Regions from separate parts of the Halomonas sp. V046 genome, predicted to be linked through region 2. Evidence: predicted binding sites of a transcription regulator. Region 2 holds the regulator's gene; the other holds the start of a gene.
The links. The regulator PhoB, encoded in region 2, activates phosphate uptake and scavenging genes when phosphate is short. The targets are predictions, from matches to a motif close to TGTCATANNNNTGTCANA.
Positions count from the first base shown of each region.

Region 1: ACUN9Y_RS05145 (PhoX family protein) is a predicted target of PhoB. The motif match lies at 3,095-3,112, and genes of this name have one in related genera.

Region 1 is NZ_JBQXYF010000003.1:168,784-178,823, forward strand. It holds gene ACUN9Y_RS05135 (DUF2938 domain-containing protein) at 1-418, shown strand, start outside; gene ACUN9Y_RS05140 (DUF2798 domain-containing protein) at 458-682, shown strand; gene ACUN9Y_RS05145 (PhoX family protein) at 894-3,017, opposite strand; gene ACUN9Y_RS05150 (transglycosylase SLT domain-containing protein) at 3,382-3,981, shown strand; gene ACUN9Y_RS05155 (3-deoxy-7-phosphoheptulonate synthase) at 4,035-5,159, opposite strand; gene ACUN9Y_RS05160 (hypothetical protein) at 5,164-5,325, opposite strand; gene ACUN9Y_RS05165 (hypothetical protein) at 5,495-5,659, opposite strand; gene ACUN9Y_RS05170 (hypothetical protein) at 5,805-5,930, opposite strand; gene folM (dihydromonapterin reductase) at 6,039-6,752, opposite strand; gene ACUN9Y_RS05180 (FAD-binding oxidoreductase) at 6,749-7,528, opposite strand; gene ubiD (4-hydroxy-3-polyprenylbenzoate decarboxylase) at 7,525-9,018, opposite strand; gene rho (transcription termination factor Rho) at 9,133-10,040, opposite strand, start outside.
Region 2 is NZ_JBQXYF010000002.1:10,247-20,286, reverse strand. It holds gene ACUN9Y_RS02530 (PstS family phosphate ABC transporter substrate-binding protein) at 1-127, shown strand, start outside; gene ACUN9Y_RS02525 (ABC transporter permease subunit) at 244-1,467, shown strand; gene pstA (phosphate ABC transporter permease PstA) at 1,464-3,077, shown strand; gene pstB (phosphate ABC transporter ATP-binding protein PstB) at 3,169-3,942, shown strand; gene phoU (phosphate signaling complex protein PhoU) at 3,967-4,692, shown strand; gene cysZ (sulfate transporter CysZ) at 4,871-5,605, shown strand; gene ACUN9Y_RS02500 (YnfA family protein) at 5,671-6,003, shown strand; gene ACUN9Y_RS02495 (hypothetical protein) at 6,080-7,045, shown strand; gene phoR (phosphate regulon sensor histidine kinase PhoR) at 7,081-8,400, opposite strand; gene phoB (phosphate regulon transcriptional regulator PhoB) at 8,402-9,091, opposite strand; gene ubiA (4-hydroxybenzoate octaprenyltransferase) at 9,230-10,040, opposite strand, start outside.

The sequences.
Region 1 (10,040 bases), on a different contig from region 2:
CATCCGCAAGCCGTTGCTCGGTGCGCCCCTCCCCAACTATGCAATGGTCGGCCGTTGGATCGCCCATATGACACGAGGAAAGTTCCGTCATGAGTCGATTGCGGCGGCGGCGCCTGTGCGAGGAGAGCAGCTCATCGGATGGACGGCTCACTATCTGGTGGGCATTGCATTCGCTGTCTTACTGCTCAGTATTCAGGGCGAGTCGTGGATACAAGATCCAACGCTATTTCCCGCTCTTGCCGTTGGCATAGCCACCATCGCCGCGCCATTTCTGATCATGCAGCCGGGCATGGGGGCTGGTATTGCCGCGTCGAAGACACCGAACCCCGCCGCTGCACGATTTCAGAGCTTTCTGACACACGCGGTCTTCGGCTTGGGCTTATATCTCTCCGGATCGGCGGCACAGCTGCTTCATTAATCGTGACAATTGGCACACTCGACCATCGTGGAGGCATGAATGCGTATTCCCACTCGTTATTCTCCCCTTCTGTTCAGCGCCCTACTCTCGGCCATCATGGTCTTCTTCGTATCGGGCTTCGTTCTGGCCATGTCAGAGGGAATCCACTCAGGATTCGTCAAGCAGTGGATAACAAGCTGCATGACGACCTGGCCCATCGCTTTTCCCACGGTGGCTATTGTCGCGCCCTGGGTGCGACGCATCGTCGGGCGCCTGACGGTTTGACCACCAGGACGTGGACGTCCAGACAGGCGGTGCCGATACCGATGCCGCCGCGACTATCCGATAGCCGGCCGCCGAGCCCCATCGCCAAGACGAAAAGAAGCCAAGACGAAAAGAAGCCAAGACGAAAAGAAGCCCACGAGACGAAGCCTCGTGGGCATTCTTCCGGTTGGCCGGAGCAGCTTCCCACCGCCCAGGCCCTCGCTCGTGAGGCTTAGACGCCGATCTGCCCCCCATCGGTCTTCTGAATCACCACCGTCGAGGCGCGTGGGCGCACCGTGCCGCGGGTTGCCTGGGTAGCATCGTCGCCGGCCGGCCAGTTGCCCGGGTGCTGGATGTTGATGAACAACGCGGTCTTGTCCGGGGTCGGGAAGATGCCGGTCACTTCACAGCCATTGGGACCCACGCAGAAACGCTTCAAGGCGTCCTGGTTAGCGCCGGAAACCACCGACGCGGCGCCATTGGCCTGGTGCAGGGCCGCCGGCACCACCGCCAGGACCTGGTCATTGGTGTGGTCACCGACGCCGGCGTAGCCGTTGTCGGTCTCGATCCACAGGATGCCATGGCCATCGCCACGCTCGTCGAAATGCAGCCCATCGGGGCTGGCAAACTGATTCATCTCGGTCAGGCCCGACAGGTTCGTGGCGTCCGTGGCGGCGGCGCCAAAGACGAACACTTCCCACTGGAACCGCTCGCCGTCGCTGGCCTCGCGCCAGCGGATGATCTGACCGGCCTCGTTATTGGCGCGGGGGTTGGCGGCGTTGACCGGTGCGGTGGCATAGCCGACCCCTGGCGTCGTGATCTCGCCTTCGCCGGTGAGGACGGCCTCGGTGCCTGCCTCGGTGCGCTTGGCGTTGTTGGTCAGCGTCATGTAGACCTCACCCGAGGTCGGGTCCACGGCGCCCCACTCGGGGCGATCCATCGGCGTGGCGCCCATCAGGTCGGCGGCATCACAGGTGTTGATGATGATGCCGGCCAGATCGTCGGCCTCGAGGCCAAGCGCCTGGGCCAGGGTCATGCCATCCTGGGTGGTCGCATCCGGCGTCAGCGCCAGCCACTCGCCGCTGCCGTCGGCGTTGAAGCGGGCCACATACAGCGTGCCCTCGTCCATGTACTTGGCGCCGATCGCCAGGCGGTCGCCGGGGGCGCCGGGCTGGTGGGCGTCCGCCGGGTCCCAGGGCGCCGCGGATACGTACTTGTAGATGTACTCGTTGCGCGAGTCATGGCCGGAGTAGAACACGACCGGCTCGCCCGCGGTCAGCTTCCCGGGCCAGCAGCCTTCGTGGCGGAAGCGACCCAACGCGGTACGCTTGACGGCCTGCGCGCCGGTATAGGGGTCGATCTCGACGATGTAGCCGAAGGCACGTGGCTCGTTGCGGTAATCGCCTGCGGCGCTCTCGGCACTCGGGGCACCGAGGAAACGCCTGAACTCGTCGTTCTGCTCGCTGGCGTCGCCGGCGGCGGTCTCCCAGCCGTAGCGGCCACGACCGCGGCCGATCCCCAGGCGCTCGTCATCCTGGCGGCGCCCCTCATCCTTGACGAAATAGTCCGGCCAGTTTTCTTCACAGGTCAGGTAGGTACCCCAGGGGGTATAGCCGTTGGCGCAGTTGTTGTTGGTACCGCGGGTCTGACTGCCATCCGGCGAGTACTTGGTCTTGACGTAGTCACTGCCCGCCACCGGCCCCGAGAGCAGCATCGCGGTAGCGCTGGTGTAGCGCTTGTTGAAAGACGAGTGGCGAACATGCTGCCAGTGGCCATCGGCGTTCTTTTCGACTTCCACCACGGTGATGCCGTGGGCATTGATCTCGGTGCGCACTTCCTCGGCCGGTCGTTTGCCCTGTGCCATGTTGGTCGGACCGCCTTGGGGCGCCCACAGGGCATTCTCGTCGATGTATTCATTGTTCATGACGAGCAAGAAGCGGCTCGACTCGGTCTCCGGCGCCAGGGCGAAGGGATGCATGCCATCGTGATGCATGCCGACGCTATTGGCCTGGATCTCCGGCGTCATGGCGAGATCATCGGACCACTCGGGGGCGCTGTCGTTTAGCGGCGTACCCCAGGGCACCAGCACCTGCGCGGTATATCCCGGCGGCACCACGATGGCATCGGTGCGCGAACCCGCGATGGCGTCAAATGCGAGCGCCAGCGGCTTCTTGGCGACGCCTGCGTCGTCGGCGGCGAACGCCGAGAGCCCGAACCCGCTCAGCATCCCCATGGCCGTCATGCCGAGCCCCCCCTTCATCACCGCACGGCGCGACAGGTGACGATCGAGCACGCGGGAGAACGGCTCGTTGTTGCTGGGGTTCAAGAGGCGGTGATCTTCGATTTCCTTGCTCATTGCGCTGTCCTCGGCTGGGCAGTCTAGGGTCACGGCGCTCGGCCGCATCGGTCCGGTCCAAGACGCTACCCCGCCTATATGACAAGGCGATGACCGAGGCAAAAATGGAAGGCCCGCCGGCGCGCGACTGGGCCGAAGCAGGCATACTGGGGCCCTTCGTCTCAGTCATCGGCATCGGCATCTCGTCGCCGAGCCGGCATCGGCGACCGCCCAGGAAGAGGCCGTTGTGGCCCCGACCGGCCACAACGGCGATGGAACACAGCACACCAGGAGGCAATACCGGATGGGACAGCGGGACATTACGCCACAGCGTCGGATGAAAAGACGCTCATCGTCAGGACGCGTGGCCGCCGCGTTAGGGCTAATGTTGTCACTAGGAGGTTGCGCGATGTTCGCCGCCGATCCGCCCCAGCGCCAGGACAATCTGTGTGAGATCTTTCGCGCAGAGCCCGACTGGTATGACGATTCCCGGGACTCCTATGAGCGCTGGGGCACGCCGATCTGGACGCAGATGGCCTTCATCAAGCGCGAGTCGTCGTTCAGGAGTCACGTTCGCCCGCCACGCACCGAGCTGCTGGGGTTCATTCCCTGGACTCGGCCCTCCTCGGCCTACGGCTACGCCCAGGCCCAGGACCCGGTCTGGGGCGAGTATGAAGACCAGGCCGGCGGTGTGTTTTCGAGTCGCTCGGACATGCAGGATGCCACCGATTTCATCGGCTGGTACAACGCGCGCACCCGCCGCATCACCGGGGTATCGCTGTCCAACCCCGAGCACCTCTACCTGGCCTATCACGAGGGTCAGGGCGGCTATCAGCGCGGCAGTTACCGGGGTAAGCCGGCGGTGCAGCGTGCCGCCCGTGAAGTCGCCTCCACGGCGTCACGCTACCGTTCACAGCTGGCCGCCTGCGAGGCCGAATTTCGTTGCGATGGCGCCTTCGATATCTGGCCCTTCTGCCGCGCCTGAAGGGCCACACAACGCACTCGCCATCGACACCCCAGATGGTGAGACGGCCGCCTCTAACGCCTTTCGGCAAGGCGTTCGGCAGCAGACATCAGCAGGTGTTCGGTGGTCTCCCAGCCGATGCAGGCGTCGGTCACCGACACCCCGTAACGCAGCTTGCCCGGCACCAGGGGTTGCTTGCCTTCGTGCAGCTGGCTCTCGAGCATCACGCCGACCAGGGCCCGATCACCCGCCAGGCGCTGATTGAGGACATCGAGCATCACCTCGCTTTGGCGACGATGGTCCTTGCGTGCATTGGCGTGGCTGCAGTCCACCATCAGCCGCGGCGCCAGCCCGGCCTCGACGATGGCCCGGCGTGTCGCTGCCACCGCGTCCGCCTGATAGTTGGGCTCCCCGTGCCCTCCCCGCAACACCAGGTGGGTGTTGGGATTGCCCTTGGTAGAGCGCATCTGTGGGCGGCCATCTTCGGCCATGGCGAAATGCTGATGGGGGTGCGCCGCGGACTGGATGGCGTCCAGCGCCACCTGAACGTCACCGCTGGTGGCGTTCTTGAACCCCACCACCGCCTCGAGGCCACTGGCCATTTCCCGATGTAGCTGGGATTCGGTCGTACGAGCGCCGATGGCGACCCAGGCCAACAGATCATCGAGGTAAGGGGCGATCATCGGCTGCAATACCTCGGTGGCCACCGGCAGCCCCAGCGTGACGATGTCTCGCATCAGCTTGCGAGACAGCATCAGTCCACGGGCGATATCGCCGCTACCATCCAGGTCGGGATCGTAGGCGAGCCCCTTCCAGCCCACCGTGGTGCGTGGTTTTTCGACGTAGACGCGCATCACCACCAGCACCCGGTCCTGGACCTTGTCCGCCAGGGCCTTGAGTCGCTCGGCGTAGACCAGCGCCGCCTCGGGATCGTGAATGGAGCACGGGCCGACCACCACCAGCAAGCGATCGTCGTGGCCATCGAGAATGTCGCGAATCTGCTGGCGCTGGGCATCGACACGCTCGGCCAATGTGGACGACAGCGGCAGCTCTCGCTTGAGGTCCTGGGGGCTGGGTAGCGTCATGGCAGGCGGGTGCTCGGCTGGTGTGGGTTCGACAGTCGCCTGATCCACGATGGGGGACTCGATCGATTCGGCGGCGACAGCATGGGTGGCCGCCAAGGTAAGGTGGGCAGTCATGGTTTCAACTCCGTGGGCTTGCGTGACATCGTTTATTTCCGTTGCCACCGAGAAGCTCACGGTCGGAGGTGGCACCAAGGCCCGACCGCGCATCGATAAATCGCCAGCTAAAGCCTGGGTAATAGCGATACTCGGCGATGCTGATAACGTCACGATGTGCGGTCATTGCTACTCTCCTGTTGCGGTCGTTGGTGAGGTGAAGCCTTGCCTGACTCCCAACGCAAGAACCCCCGGGCGGGCCTGCCGTCCGGGGGTTCTGTCTGCGGAGGCGGCCCTGAGTGGGTGCCTGCGCGATTCCTGCTGCTGATTGTTGCGATCCTTCTCATCGGATCCAATCAGGACACGGTCGCCGGCCCCCCGGTAGTAAACCAATACCAGGTATAGCCGCGCCAATAACCGACACCCGCCGCCGTCTTGCTGCAGCCGTCGCCACGTACCGCAACGCGATCACCGCCGGCTGGGGCGGTCGATGCGTGGGCGTGGCAAACGGTGTCGGTCATCTCGATCTCCTGAAGTCTGAGTCAATCCTGCCGCGGCGCGGGCCAAATGGCAAGCCCTCTGGGGCTAGAAACACGCTCTTGCTGGGCCTGAACGCTCGCGCCGGCGTCGAGCATCGCGTGGGCTCACCCCAACGCCGGCTCGACCTCAGCCGTGAACCACCTGCACCCAGCCGATGGTCGCCGGCAGGCAGCTCATGGCCACCAGCACCACCACACCAAGAAACAAAGTCATGAAACCGCTCTTGTCGCAAGCGTCGTCGTGATCGGACATCAGTATGGCCTCTTGTGAATGGCGATGAATCATCGCAGGAAAGACTCAGAGTGTAAGCCTTGGCCAGCGCCACGGCGAGTGCCCGAGCCGCGGCGGGCAGACGGTGGCTCAACGCAGGTGGCGGCCGCCATCCACCGGCAGCGTCGAGCCGGTCACATAGCGGTTATCGAGCAGGTAGCGCAGGCTCTGATAGATCACCCCGGGCCCCGGCACCATCGCCATCAGCGACTTGGCCTTGGCCTTCTCGGCATAGGCCGGGTCATCGCCCTCGTTGAGCATGATCATCGCCGGGGCGATGGCATTGACCTGAATCCGCGGCGCGTACATGGCGGCAAACGACAGTGTCAGGTTGTCGAGTCCGGCCTTGGTGGCGGCGTAAGCGGCGTGTTTCTTCGAGCCCTTCTGAACCACGAAGTCGGTCATGTGCACGATATCGCGCTGGGGCTCCTCACCGGCCTCGAGCAGATCTCGCAGGTGAAGATTGATCAGGTACGGCGCCAGCATATGGACACGAAACAAGCGCTCGAAGGTGGCCCCGGCGGTGTCGCCTGTGGAATCCGGCGCCCAGTCACTGGCGTTATGCACGATGGCACGCAGCTGACGCGTCTCGCCCTTCACCCGGTCGATGAACTCGAGCACCCCGGCCTCGCTGGAAAAATCCGCCTGGAGCGTCACCGCGCCGCGCTCGCGCAGCGCCGCCAGCTCCTCGCGCTCACGCCGGTAGCTGAGGATCACCGGATGCCCATCGAGCAGCAGGCGCTCGACGCAGTGGCGCCCCAGCCGCTGGGCGCCGCCGGTGATCAGAATCGGCGCCGCGCTCATGCTCTCGACTCCTTGACCAGGCTCCCCACCAGCGGCACCAGCGGGTCCCGTGGCGCATAGGAGAAGACATCGGAGAAGACCCGACCGGCGTCGAGACCGAGCGACGCCAGCACGTCGACGCAGGCATAGACCATGCCCGGCGAGCCGGACAGGTACACATCGCAATCGGCAATATCGTCCAGTTCGCCAGCCAATGCCGCGTCGATACGGCCGTGGTGCCCTTTGACGTTATCGCCGTCGAAACCGGCTTCGAAACCGGCCTCGCAGACGGCGTGAAAGCAGAGCCTCGGCGAGCTCGCGGCCCAGTCTCGCGCCATGGACTCGGCATACAGGTCGCGGCGTTCCTTGGCCGCCCACCACAGCGCGATTTCACGTTCAGGATCGGCGTGCAACGCCGCCTCGACAACGGCCTTCATCTGGGCGAAGCCGGTGCCGGCGGCGACCAGCAGCAGCGGACGCTGGCTCGTCTCGTCCAGCACACAGTCGCCGCCCGGCAGGCGCACCGTCAGGTGCTCGGCGACCACCAGCATCTGTCTGAGCTGGGCCGAGTTGGACCGCTCGGGCCAGTGTTGAATATGCAGCTCGAGGCGGCCGTCATCGGCGTGGCGGCTGGCGATGGAAAACGGCACCCAGGTGCCATCCTCCAGGCACATTTCCAGGTACTGGCCCGGCGCATGCGCCATCGCTTCCGGGCGGCCTTCGAGCACCACACGGAACACATCGGGGGTGAGGTCCTCGACCTCGATGACCTGGCAGGTCAGGGTCCTTGCCGTCATAGTGGCCTCTTGTCGACGTCGGGGAGAGGGATATCGAGTTCGTCCCAGCGTTCGCTGACTCGGGTCTTGACCGCCTCGTCCATGGTGATGGGAACCCCCCATTCGCGATCGGTCTCACCGGGCCACTTGGCGGTGGCATCGAGCCCCATCTTGGAGCCGAGCCCCGCCACCGGCGAGGCGAAGTCCAGATAGTCGATCGGAGTGTTCTCGACCAGCACGGTGTCGCGCGCGGGATCCATGCGGGTCGTGATCGCCCAGATCACGTCCTTCCAGTCACGCGCGCTCACGTCATCGTCCAGCACCACCACGAACTTGGTGTACATGAACTGGCGCAGGAAGCTCCACACACCCATCATCACGCGCTTGGCATGCCCCGGATACTGCTTCTTCATGGTCACCACCGCCATGCGGTAGGAGCAGCCCTCCGGGGGCAGGTAGAAGTCCTGGATCTCGGGGAACTGGCGCCGCAGGATCGGTACGAACACCTCGTTGAGCGCCAGGCCAAGAATCGCCGGCTCATCCGGCGGACGGCCGGTATAGGTCGAATGGTAGATGGCATTCTTGCGCATGGTCATGCGCGTCACGGTGAACACCGGGAAGGTCTCGACCTCGTTGTAGTAACCGGTGTGATCGCCGTAAGGGCCTTCCGGGGCGGTGTCGTCCGGGTACAAAAAGCCCTCGAGAATGATCTCGGCCGAGGCTGGGACCTGCAGGTCGGCGTGGCCGCACTTGACGAGCTCCGTACGCGAGCCGCGCAGCAGCCCGGCGAAGGCGTACTCGGAAAGCGAATCCGGCACTGGCGTCACGGCGCCAAGAATTGTCGCCGGATCGGCGCCTAAGGCCACCGCCACCGGGAATGGCTCGCCGGGGTTTGTGTGCTGAAATTCCTGGTAGTCCAGCGCCCCGCCGCGATGGGATAACCAACGCATGATCAGGCGATTCTTGCCCAGCTTCTGTTGACGATAGATGCCGAGATTCTGGCGACTCTTGTGCGGGCCTTTGGTGATCACCAGCGGCCAGGTCACCAGCGGCGCGGCGTCACCGGGCCAGCAGTGCTGTATCGGCAAGCGGTTAAGATCGACGTCATCGCCCTCGTAGACCAGCGCCTGTACCGGCGCAGATCGCACCGTCTTCGGCCCCATGCTCATGATCTGCTTGAAGATCGGCAGCTTCTCCCAGGCATCGCGAAAGCCCTTGGGTGGCTCCGGCTCCTTGAGAAAGGCCAGCAGCTCGCCGATCTCCCTGAGCGCTTCTACCGAGTCCTGGCCCATGCCCATGGCGACGCGTTTGGGGGTGCCGAACAGATTGCCGAGCAGCGGCATGGTGTGGCCCTTGACGTTCTCGAACAGCAGCGCCGGGCCACCGGCGCGCAGGGTCCGGTCGCAGATCTCGGTGATCTCGAGATAAGGGTCCACTTCTGCGCTCACTCGCTTGAGCTCGCCCGCCGCTTCCAGCGCCGCGATAAAGTCGCGCAAGTCATGGTACTTCATGCGATTTTCTCGCTTCCCGAAAGACGAAAGGGGCAGCATAGCATGCTGCCCCTCGGGCTTGCTCGCGGTGCTCCGGTTCCTCGTGATTGGCCCCGAACGGCACCACAAGAGCGCTTAGCGACGCTTCATGGCATCGAAGAATTCAAGGTTGGTCTTGGTGTCCTTGAGACGATCGATCAAGAACTCGGTGGCCGCGGTATCGTCCATCGGGTTCAGCAGCTTGCGCAGGATCCACATGCGCTGCATCTCTTCGTCGGAGGCCAGCAAGTCTTCGCGGCGGGTGCCGGAACGGCGAATGTTCAGCGCCGGATAGACGCGACGTTCGGCCAGCTTGCGATCAAGGTGGGCTTCCATGTTACCGGTGCCCTTGAATTCCTCGAAGATCACCTCGTCCATCTTGGAGCCGGTGTCGACCAGGGCGGTGGCGATGATGGTCAGGCTGCCGCCTTCCTCGATGTTACGCGCCGCACCGAAGAAGCGCTTGGGCTTCTCCAGGGCATGGGCATCGACACCACCGGTCAGCACCTTGCCCGACGACGGCACCACGGTGTTGTAAGCACGCGCCAGACGGGTGATGGAGTCGAGCAGGATCACCACGTCCTTCTTGTGCTCGACCAGACGCTTGGCCTTCTCGATGACCATCTCGGCCACCTGCACGTGACGCGCCGGCGGTTCATCGAAGGTCGAGGCGACCACTTCCCCGCGTACGGTGCGCGACATCTCGGTGACTTCTTCGGGGCGCTCGTCGATGAGCAGCACGATCAGCTGACACTCGGGATTGTTACGCGTGATTGAGGTCGCGATGTTCTGCAGCATCAGCGTCTTACCGGCCTTGGGCGGCGACACGATCAGGCCACGCTGGCCCTTGCCGATGGGTGCTGTCAGATCAATGATGCGGGCGGTGAGATCCTCGGTGGAGCCGTTGCCGATCTCCATGCGCAGACGCTTCTGGGGAAACAGCGGCGTGAGGTTCTCGAACAGGATCTTGTGCTTGGCGTTCTCGGGCCGGTCCAGGTTGATCT
Region 2 (10,040 bases):
CTTCGTCGGTTTGCCGGTACCGGTGCTCAACCGCCAGCGTCGGGCCGTCGGCCTTGACCCGCTCGGCGCGGGTTTCATCGCCCCGGTCCCGTCGCCCGTCGAGAACCGCGAGAACGTGTCGCCGTGATGACCCGGGTAAGGGGGCAATGGCGCGGACCGTTCCCTCGTCGTCGGGTCGACTGTCATGCAGTTGTCATGAAGTTGTCGTAATTTTCCGCTAACTCCACGTCACCGGCGCCCTTCATGCCTCACTCCGCTCCCCTGACAAGTCTGTATCGGCACCGCCAGCGTCGCGACCGCCTGGCCACGGCCCTGATCACCGCGGGGGGCATCGGTGTGCTGTTGGCGGTTGTCGCCATCGGCGTCTTTCTCGTCGTCGAGGTCGTACCGCTGTTTTTCGCAGGGCTGGACAGTGCCGGTCCGGGGCTGGAGCTATCCGCGCTCTGGCAGCCGCAACCGTATGCCGGTGGCGAGGTCGAGTATCGTTGGCTGCCCCATCGCCTGGAGACAGGGGGCGAAGCCCACATCAGCCTGGTGCCGCTGGCCTGGGGAACGCTGGAGGCGGCCTTCTGGGCGCTGGCCGTGGCAATCCCTCTGGCGCTGGGGGCGGCGGCTCACTCGAGTCTGTTCATGTCCCCGCGCCTGCGCGCACGGGTTCGCCCCACCCTCGAGCTGATGGAAGCCATGCCGAGCGTCGTACTGGGCTTTCTTGCCGGTTTGCTGTTGGGCCCCTGGGTAGAGCGACACCTGGCATCGGTGGTGTCTCTGGCGGTGGTGTTGCCCTGCGGGGTGCTCGTTGTCGGCGCACTGCGCGGCTACCTGCCGCTGGCCTGGCATCGCTGGCTGTCGCTGCGCTGGGCCGGCGTGTGGTTGATGCCCTGGCTCATCGCCTTGGCCGCGTTCTCCCTGTGGGTGACGCCCCTGTGGCAACAGGCGCTGTTCGATGGCGATCTGCGAGGCTTCGTGGAGAGTCGCTATGGCCTCGACCTGCAGGCGCGCAATGCGCTGGTCGTGGGGGCGGCGATGGGGTTTGCGGTAATGCCGGGGATCTACGCCCTGGCAGAAGACGCGCTGTCCGGAGTGCCGACGACGCTCGCCGAGGGCGCCCAGGCCATGGGGGCGACCCGCTGGCAGACCCTGACCCGAGTGATGCTGCCGGTGGCCCTGCCTGGCATCTTCTCGGCGCTGATGATCGGCGCCGGGCGCGCGGTGGGGGAAACCATGATCGTGCTGATGGCCAGCGGTAACACCGCCCTGATGACGGCGAGTCCGCTCGATGGGCTACGCTCGCTGGCGGCCAGCATCGCCATCGAATTGCCCGAAGCGGGGCCCGGCGGGGACCACTATCGACTGCTGCTGGTGGCGGCCCTGGCGCTGTTTGTCTTTACCTTTCTGGTCAATACCCTGGCGGAGGCCGTGCGCGCGCGTCTAGGGAATCGGCTGGCTCGGCTGGGAGCGCAGACATGAACATTCCTGGCCATACCGAAAGCCCGGCGCCTAGCTGCGGCAAAGGGGGCCGTGGCAAGGGGCGCCGTGGAAAAGGGCGTCGTGGTGAAGGGCCTTGGGCCTGGTTATCCGCCGCGGCGGTGGCGTTGTCGTTGTTGATGCTCGGTGCCTTGCTGGTACTGCTGGCCAGCCGCGGACTCGGCCACTTCTGGCCGGCGAGTCTCGAGCAGGTCACCCTCGACGATGGTCAAGAAGTGATAGGCGTGGCGGTGGAGACCCGGGCACTGGAGAACCAGGCGGCCAACGAGACACGATTTCTCACCGCCAACCGCGACTTCGGCGGTGGCGTCTGGACCTGGGTAGCGTCGTCGGCCATCGTCGCCACAGCGACTCCTGGGGAGCTCGTGGCACTCGAGCGCAGGCGCTGGGGGAGCTTCTTCGGACGCCTGGTCGCCGTGCGCGGTGATGGCCGGCGCCATGTGGGTGACGATGCCTGGCAGACGCTCACCACGAGGCTGGCCGAGATCGACAGGCTGCGTGAGCGGCGTGACGAGATTTCGCAGATGCGTATCCTGCCGCTGGTGCGCCAGATGGAGTCGTCGTCCGATGCCGCCGCCAACCACGCCGCGCAGCACACGGCGCTGGCGCAGGCCCAGGCGGAAGTTCGCCGGTTGCAGGCCGCCATGACGGGGACCACTCTGATCCTGGAATCGGCCCAGGGTCGGCGTATCGAACAGCCGTTGGACGAGGTGCTCAGGGCCTGGCGCCCCAATGCCATGGCCTGGTACGCCAAGCTTGGCCACTGGGGCTCCGGGGTATGGCACTTCCTGTCCGAGGGGCCACGCGACGCCAACACCGCCGGGGGAGTCTGGCCGGCGATATTCGGCACCATCCTGATGGTGATGCTGATGTCGCTGCTGGTCACGCCTTTCGGTGTTCTGGCGGCGGTCTATCTCAATGAGGTGGCCCACCAGGGGCGCCTGACGCACCTGGTGCGCATCGCGGTCAGGAACCTGGCCGGAGTACCTTCCATCGTTTACGGCGTCTTTGGTCTTGGCGTGTTCGTCTATGGCATCGGCGGCAGTATCGATCGCTTGTTCTATGCCGACACGCTGCCATCGCCGACCTTCGGCACCGGTGGCCTGCTGTGGGCCTCGTTGACCCTGGCGCTGCTGACGCTGCCGGTGGTGATCGTCGCCACCGAAGAAGGACTGGCGCGAATTCCTGCGCACCAGCGTGAAGGGGCCCTGGCGCTTGGCGCCACTCGCTTCGAGACGCTGACCCGGGTGGTCTTGCCGATGGCCACGCCGGCGATGCTGACCGGGGTGATTCTGGCCGTGGCCCGGGCCGCCGGTGAGGTGGCACCGCTGATGCTCGTCGGCGTGGCCAAGCTCGCGCCCCAGGTGCCATTGGATGGTGAGTTCCCGTACCTGCACGTGGAGCGCAAGTTCATGCATCTGGGGTATCACATCTATGATGCGGCCTTTCACGCCAGCGATGTTCAGGCCGCCTTGCCGCTGGTGTATGCCACGGCGCTGCTCTTGGTGCTGGTCATTCTGGTGCTTAACCTGACTGCAATATTTCTGCGTCATCATCTGCGTACGCGTCATGGCGCGTACGCGCGTCCCTGAGGTGAAAGTGTCCAAGTCAGTCGATCGTCATCCGCGTGTTTCGCTGGACCCTGCCGCCGACCCGGCAAGGGGGCAGCGCAATGGCGCGATCATGACCTTCGCCGAGGAGGCATCGAGCCTGGATATCCAAGGGTTGGCGCTGTCCTACGGCAACAAGTCGGCGCTTCAGGATCTGACGCTGAGGGTGCCGCGGCACCGGGTCACGGCCTTTATCGGGCCGTCTGGGTGCGGCAAGTCGACGCTGCTCAGATCGCTCAACCGTCTGCACGACCTCAACGAGAACGTGACGCGCAGTGGCAGCATCTTTCTCGAGGGCCACGATATTCACGACCCGAGGGTGTCGGTGGCGGAGTTGCGGCGACGGGTGGGGATGGTGTTCCAGGCACCCAACCCGTTTCCCATGTCGATCTACGACAACGTCGCCTTCGGCTTGCGCCTGCAAGGGGGGTTGAGCAAGCGTCGCATCGACGACGTGGTCGAATGGGCGCTGCGCTCGGCGGCGTTGTGGGATGAGGTCAAGGGACGCTTGCGGGCCTCTGCATGGGCCTTGTCGGGTGGCCAGCAGCAGCGCCTGGTCATCGCCCGAACCCTCGCCGTGGAGCCCGAGGTGCTGTTGCTCGATGAACCGGCGTCGGCCCTCGATCCGATTTCGACGCTCAAGATCGAGGAGCTGATTCGCAACCTGAAGTCGCATCTGACACTGGTGCTGGTCACTCACAACATGCAACAGGCCGCGCGGGTCTCGGATTACACCGCCTTTCTGCACAACGGAGAGCTGGTGGAGTACGGCCCCACCGACACCCTGTTTACCCATCCGCGCCTGAGGCGCACCGAGAACTACATTACCGGGCGCATGGTTGGCTGACCCTGTCCCGGTCAGGAGAGTCAGATGGATATCACCAGCGATAGTCATAGCCAGCATATTTCGCGGCAGTTCAACCACGAGCTCGAGGAGCTCAAGACCCACCTGATGGCCATGGGGGGGCTGGTCGAGAAACAAGTCCAGGACGCCGTCAGCGCATTGCTCGATGGCGATTCCAAGCTCGCCGAGCGGGTCGTCGCCAATGACCGTGCGGTCAACGACATGCAGATCAAGATCGACGACGAGTGCACCCGGGTGTTGGCCCGTCGTCAACCGGCGGCGTCCGACCTGCGCCTGGTGCTGGCGGTGATTCGTGCCGCCTCGGATCTTGAGCGTATCGGCGATGAAGCCAGCAAGATCGCGCGCAACGCCATCGAGCTGGTCGACAGCAACAATGGTACTCGCGGCTTCGTCGAGGTGCGCAACATCTCCGAACACGTGCGCCGCATGGTGCGCGATGCGCTGACCTCCTTTGCTCGCTTCGACACCGAGCTTGCCCTGGAAGTGGTGCAGGAAGACGAGCGCGTCGATAGCGAATACAAGAGCGCGATGCGCGCGCTGATGACCTTCATGATGGAAGATGCCCGGGCCATTTCGCCGGTGCTCGGGATCATGTGGATTCTGCGCGCCCTGGAGCGCATCGGTGACCACGCCAATAACCTGGCCGAGTACGTCATTTACCTGGTCAAGGGCCTCGATATTCGCCACACCGATCCCGAGGACCTGGATCAGGACATGCTGACCAAGCCCTGATCTGCCTCGGTCGCGGATTGACCCGGCGGAGCAAGGGCTCTTGACCTTGGCCGCGTAAGCGGCGTCAATAGGCCCGCCCCGACGGGTCGAGCGGTCTGCACAGCCCGAACGGGCCGTCTTATGTGACGGCCCGTTGTCGTTGGGGCGCTTTTTTCAGCCACTGCCAAGGACGTACGACATGCTGACTGCCTTCGAGGCGCTGAGCCGTGGAACCCGCCTGGTCTACAGCCGCGGCCTGCGTCGCTATGTGTTTCTGCCGATACTGGTCAACTTGCTGGTCTACGCCGCCATGCTCAGCTACGTGTTCGGCGAGTTCGGCGGTTGGGTGGATAGCTGGATGGCCATGGTGCCGACCTGGCTCAACTGGCTCGATTGGCTGATCTGGCCGCTATTCGTGGTCAGCCTGCTGGTCATCGTGTTCTTTTCCTTCACCTTGATTACCCATTTGATCGCGGCGCCCTTCTACGGCTTTCTCGCGGCCCGCGCCGAGGTCGAACTGACCGGGCGCGAGCCCATCGATGACCGCGGTTGGCTGAAGACCGGCGTCGATGCGCTAGGACGCGAACTGGTCAAGCTGGGCTACATCCTGCCGCGCATGATCGGCCTGTTCATCATCAGCTGGATCCCGGTGCTGAACCTGATCGCGCCCTTGCTGTGGGCGGCTTTCACTGCCTGGACGATGGCCATCACCTATCTCGACTATCCGATGGATAACAACAAGGTCAGCTTCACCGACATGCGCAAGCGCCTGGCGACCCGCAAGTGGCCAAGCTTCACCTTCGGCGGCCTGGTGACGCTGGTGACCTGGATTCCGCTGGCCAACCTGTTCTTGATCCCTGGTGCCGTGGCCGGAGCGGTATTGATGTGGGACCGCCACTATCGCGATCTGCCGGCGCTGACACAGCGGCGCTGAGGCAAGCCGCGGACGCCGCGTGTCGAGTGCGGTGCCGGCGGCCCCTACGCGAGGAGTCCGAGACGATGTCTGTGGTAATGACGTTCGCGATCTATGCACTCGCCGCAGTGGCGGAAATCGCCGGGTGCTTCGCGGTATGGCGCTGGTGGCGAGCGGATGCCTCGGCCTGGTGGCTGCTGCCAGGACTCGTCAGCCTGGCGGCGTTTGCCTGGCTGCTCAGCCTCAGCGACAGCGAATTCGCCGGGCGGGCCTTCGCGGCCTATGGCGGGGTCTACATCGTCGCGTCGCTGGTCTGGCTGTGGGCGGTGGAGCAGCGCCTGCCCGATCGTTGGGATCTGCTCGGCGGGGGCCTGTGCCTGGCGGGGGCGGCGATCATTCTGCTGGCCCCGCGGGCCTGACGCCGGGTAACGCTGGAGGGTGTCACTCTTTTGAGGTATATGAGTAAGTCCAATTTACCTACAAAAGCGCTTTTCCATGGAACAACTGCAGTTCGGCGTCGATATCGCCACCAGCCTTGCCATCATTGGCGCCTTCTTCTCATGGAGCATCGATAACCACCGCCAGCGCCGCCTGGCACGGGAGATCGGCATCAACGATCAGGCCCGGGCCATCGCCGCCAACAAGGTGCAGGACACCACCTGGGACCTGTCCAAGCGCTTCATTGCTCTGGTCGAGCATGCCACCAAGATCGAGACGCGTATCGACCGGCCCTACGCACGCGATGGCCGAGACGGCGTTGCCCGGCGCATCGAGGCGGACGACGCCTACCTGCAGGACATCAACTTCCATCTCCATGCCCTCAAGGAAGAGCTGTCGTTGTTTTATGAGGCCTGCCACACCCACAAGTACGTGCTCTTTCCGGTGCTCAAGTCCCTCCCCGAGGGCGAGAGCCTGGTGGCCAGCGTGAGCAAGGATTTCACGGATATCGGCGACTGCTACAACGAACTGTCATCCGGATATTCGTCGCTATTCAAGGAAATCGAACAGGCGGGGCGCTTGGCCCAGGAAGCGGAGTATGGCGTTTTCGACGATGAGGATCAGCGCGAGGCGGCACGCAAGAAGATGCTTCAGTCGATCCAGAGCATCCTGTTCGACGAGGACTACGTCGAGTTCGTCGAGTTCTTGATTCCCGACGGCAGGGAGGACGATTTTCGTCGTGAGTACGGCAGCAGCGACATCCAGGATGCCGAGCTGTGTGCCCAGGTCGCCGGTAACCTGCACCGACAGCTCGCCGAGAACCTGTCGCAGTTGCAGAGCCTGTGCCTGGTGCTGGTCAGCCGTTCGGTGATGAAGGCGCGCATCGAGTGCAAGGAGGTGCTGTGTTCGCTGAGCGCGGTGGCCAGCGTTCTGCTTTCCAAGCAGGAAGGCACGTCACTCGCCGCCGAGATCGAGATATTTAAATCAGATGATTATTACGGCTTGAAAGAGCAGATTCGCTGAGCTTGCCGACACCGCGGGGCCGGGTGGAGTCGATCTCAGGCCTGACGCCGACGAGAATCGTCGGCGGCGGCGATCAAGCGGTCGTGCGGGAACACGCAGCGGAACGTCGCCCCCTGGCCCAGTTGAGAGCTGATGTCGAGCTGGGCGTTGTGGCGCAATAGCACGTGCTTGACGATGGCCAGTCCCAGTCCGGTGCCCCCGGTGGCGGTACTGCGACCCTTGTCGACACGGTAGAAGCGCTCGGTCAGGCGCGGGAGATGACGCGCGTCGATGCCTTCGCCGTCGTCTTCGACTTCCAGGCAGGCGCCCCCCTGGCAGGCGCGCCAGCGCAATCGAATATGCGAGCCGGGGCCGGCGTAGCGCACCGCATTGAAGGCCAGGTTGGAGATCGCGCTGTGAAGCTCCTTCTCGTTGCCCAGTACGGCGCGGCTGTCGTCGATCTCGATCTCGATCTGGTGGTCGCCCGCCGACAGGGCCTCGGCATCGCGCTGTACCCCGGCGAGCAGCGTGGCCGGCTCGATGCGAACGTCATCCTCGCCACCCTGGTCCGTTTCCAGCCGGGAGAGCAGCAGCAGGTCATTGACCAGGTTCTGCATCCGCAGTGTCTGCGTCTGCATCTGGTCGATGCCGCGGCCGAGTCGCTCGGGCAGCAGGCTGGCCATGTCGGCGTACGTCTCCAGGTAGCCGGTGAGCACCGTCAGGGGCGTTCTGAGCTCGTGGGAGACGTTGGCGACGAAGTCCCGACGCATCTGCTCCAGACGGTGCAGTCGCGTGATGTCGCGGGCCATCAGCAGGCGTTCATCGTCGCCGTACAGGGTGATCTGGAACTGCAACACCATCTGCTCATCGATCGGCGATGTCAGCGTCAGGGGATCGCGATAGTCGCGTGAGGCGAAGTAGCTGACGAAGCGTGGGTCGCGCAGCAGATTGGTGATGTGCTGGCCGCGATCGAGGGCGGGCTTGAGCCCGAGCATGCGCTCGGCGGCACTGTTCCACCATTCCAGGTCGCCGTGACGGTCGAGCATCACCACGCTGTCGCGCATGGCCTCGGACGATTCCTGGATGCGCTGCAGGGTGGCCCGCAGACGCCGCTGGGTAGTGCGCTGGCCTTTCTGGTAGCGATACAGGCGGTCGAACAATTCGCCCCACAGGCCGCTGGAGGCTGGCGGCTCTTGCTGGGGGCGATGGGCCAGCCAGTCGTAGAGTGCATGGAGCTGGCGCATGTGGTGGGCCAGGCACAGGGCCAGGCCGACAATCACGCCGTAGCTTGTCAGCGCAAACGGCCAGCCGAGCAGGCCACCGATCGCCACCAGCGCCACCAGGCGCCATAGCTCTCGTTTCCAGAGGCGTCCCACTTCAGGCCTTGGCGGAGAACCGATAGCCGGTGCCGCGCACCGTCTGGATCAGTTGCTGATGAGGTTCTCCGAGGGCCTTGCGCAGGCGACGGATATGGACGTCCACGGTGCGTTCCTCGACATAGACATTGCCGCCCCACACCTGGTCCAGCAGCTGGCCGCGGGTGTAGGCGCGTTCCTGGTGGGTCATGAAGAATTGCAGCAGCCGATACTCGGTCGGCCCCATTTCCAGCGATTTGCCCTCGACGCTGACGCGATGGCTGACGGGGTCGAGCATCAGGCCCTCGACCTCGACCGGGTCCTCGATGCCGCGCGGGGTCGCCCGGCGCAGCACGGCCTTGAGCCTGGCCACCAGCTCACGCGGTGAAAACGGCTTGGTGATGTAGTCATCGGCGCCGGATTCCAGGCCTTGGATCTTGTTGTCCTCTTCGCCCTTGGCGGTGAGCATGATGATCGGCAATTCCGCGGTAGCCTCCTCACGCTTGAGCCGGCGTGCCAGCTCGATGCCGCTGGTGCCGGGCATCATCCAGTCGAGCAGCACCAGGTCGGGCAGGTGGTCGACGATGATGGCGTGGGCGGCCTGGGCGTTGTCGGCCTCGAGCACGCGATAGTCGGCCATTTCCAGCGCCACGGCGATCATTTCGCGGATCGGCGCTTCATCGTCGACGATCAGTACAGTCTTGGCGGTCATCCCAGGGCCTCATGGTCAGGGTCGTTGACAGGACGATGACGATGACAGCACGTCAATATGACAATCACATGACAGTGTCGCCCGGATGGTCGCGGAAAGACAGCCCTTCCGCGCCGCGATAACCCCGCTGTACGGGGGTTACAGGGCAGGGTAGAGGCTTAATGCCAAACCGGCGAACAGCACCAGACCGGACCAGTGATTGTTCAGAAACGCCTGGAAGCAGCGATCGCGGTCGCGATCCCCGATCAAGCGCTGTTGATGGACGAAGGTCGCCGCCATGGCCGCAAGACCCAGCCAGTAGAAGCCGCCAAGGTCGAGCACTCCGCCGACCCAGCCCAACAGGGCCAGGGTCGCCAGTTGCAGCAGACCGATGATGCGCTTGTCGAAGCGCCCGAACAGCACGGCGGTGGACTTGATGCCGATCTTTAAGTCGTCGTCACGGTCGACCATGGCGTATTCGGTGTCGTAGGCCACCGTCCACAGCACGTTGGCAACAAACAGCAGCCAGCCCACCGTGGGCACTTCACCGAGTACCGCACCGAAGGCCATGGGGATGGCCCAGGAAAAGGCGGCGCCGAGCACCACCTGTGGGAAGTGGGTATAGCGCTTCATGAACGGATAGATCGCCGCCAGTAGCGCGCCGATCAGCGACAACCAGACGGTGAAGCCGTTGGTGAACCAGACCAGCACGAAGGCCGCGGCGATCAGGCCGACGAACAGCACCTTGGCCTCTCGTTCGCTGATGCGTCCGGTGGCGAGGGGACGCGCCTTGGTGCGTTTGACGTGACCGTCGAAGTGGCGATCGGCGTAGTCATTGACCACGCAGCCGGCGGCCCGCATCAGGTAGACCCCGACGACGAAGATCAGCAGCGTGGCGCGCTCGGGCACGCCCTCGGAGGCGATCCACAGTGCCCACAGGGTCGGCCACATCAGCAGCCAGGTGCCGATG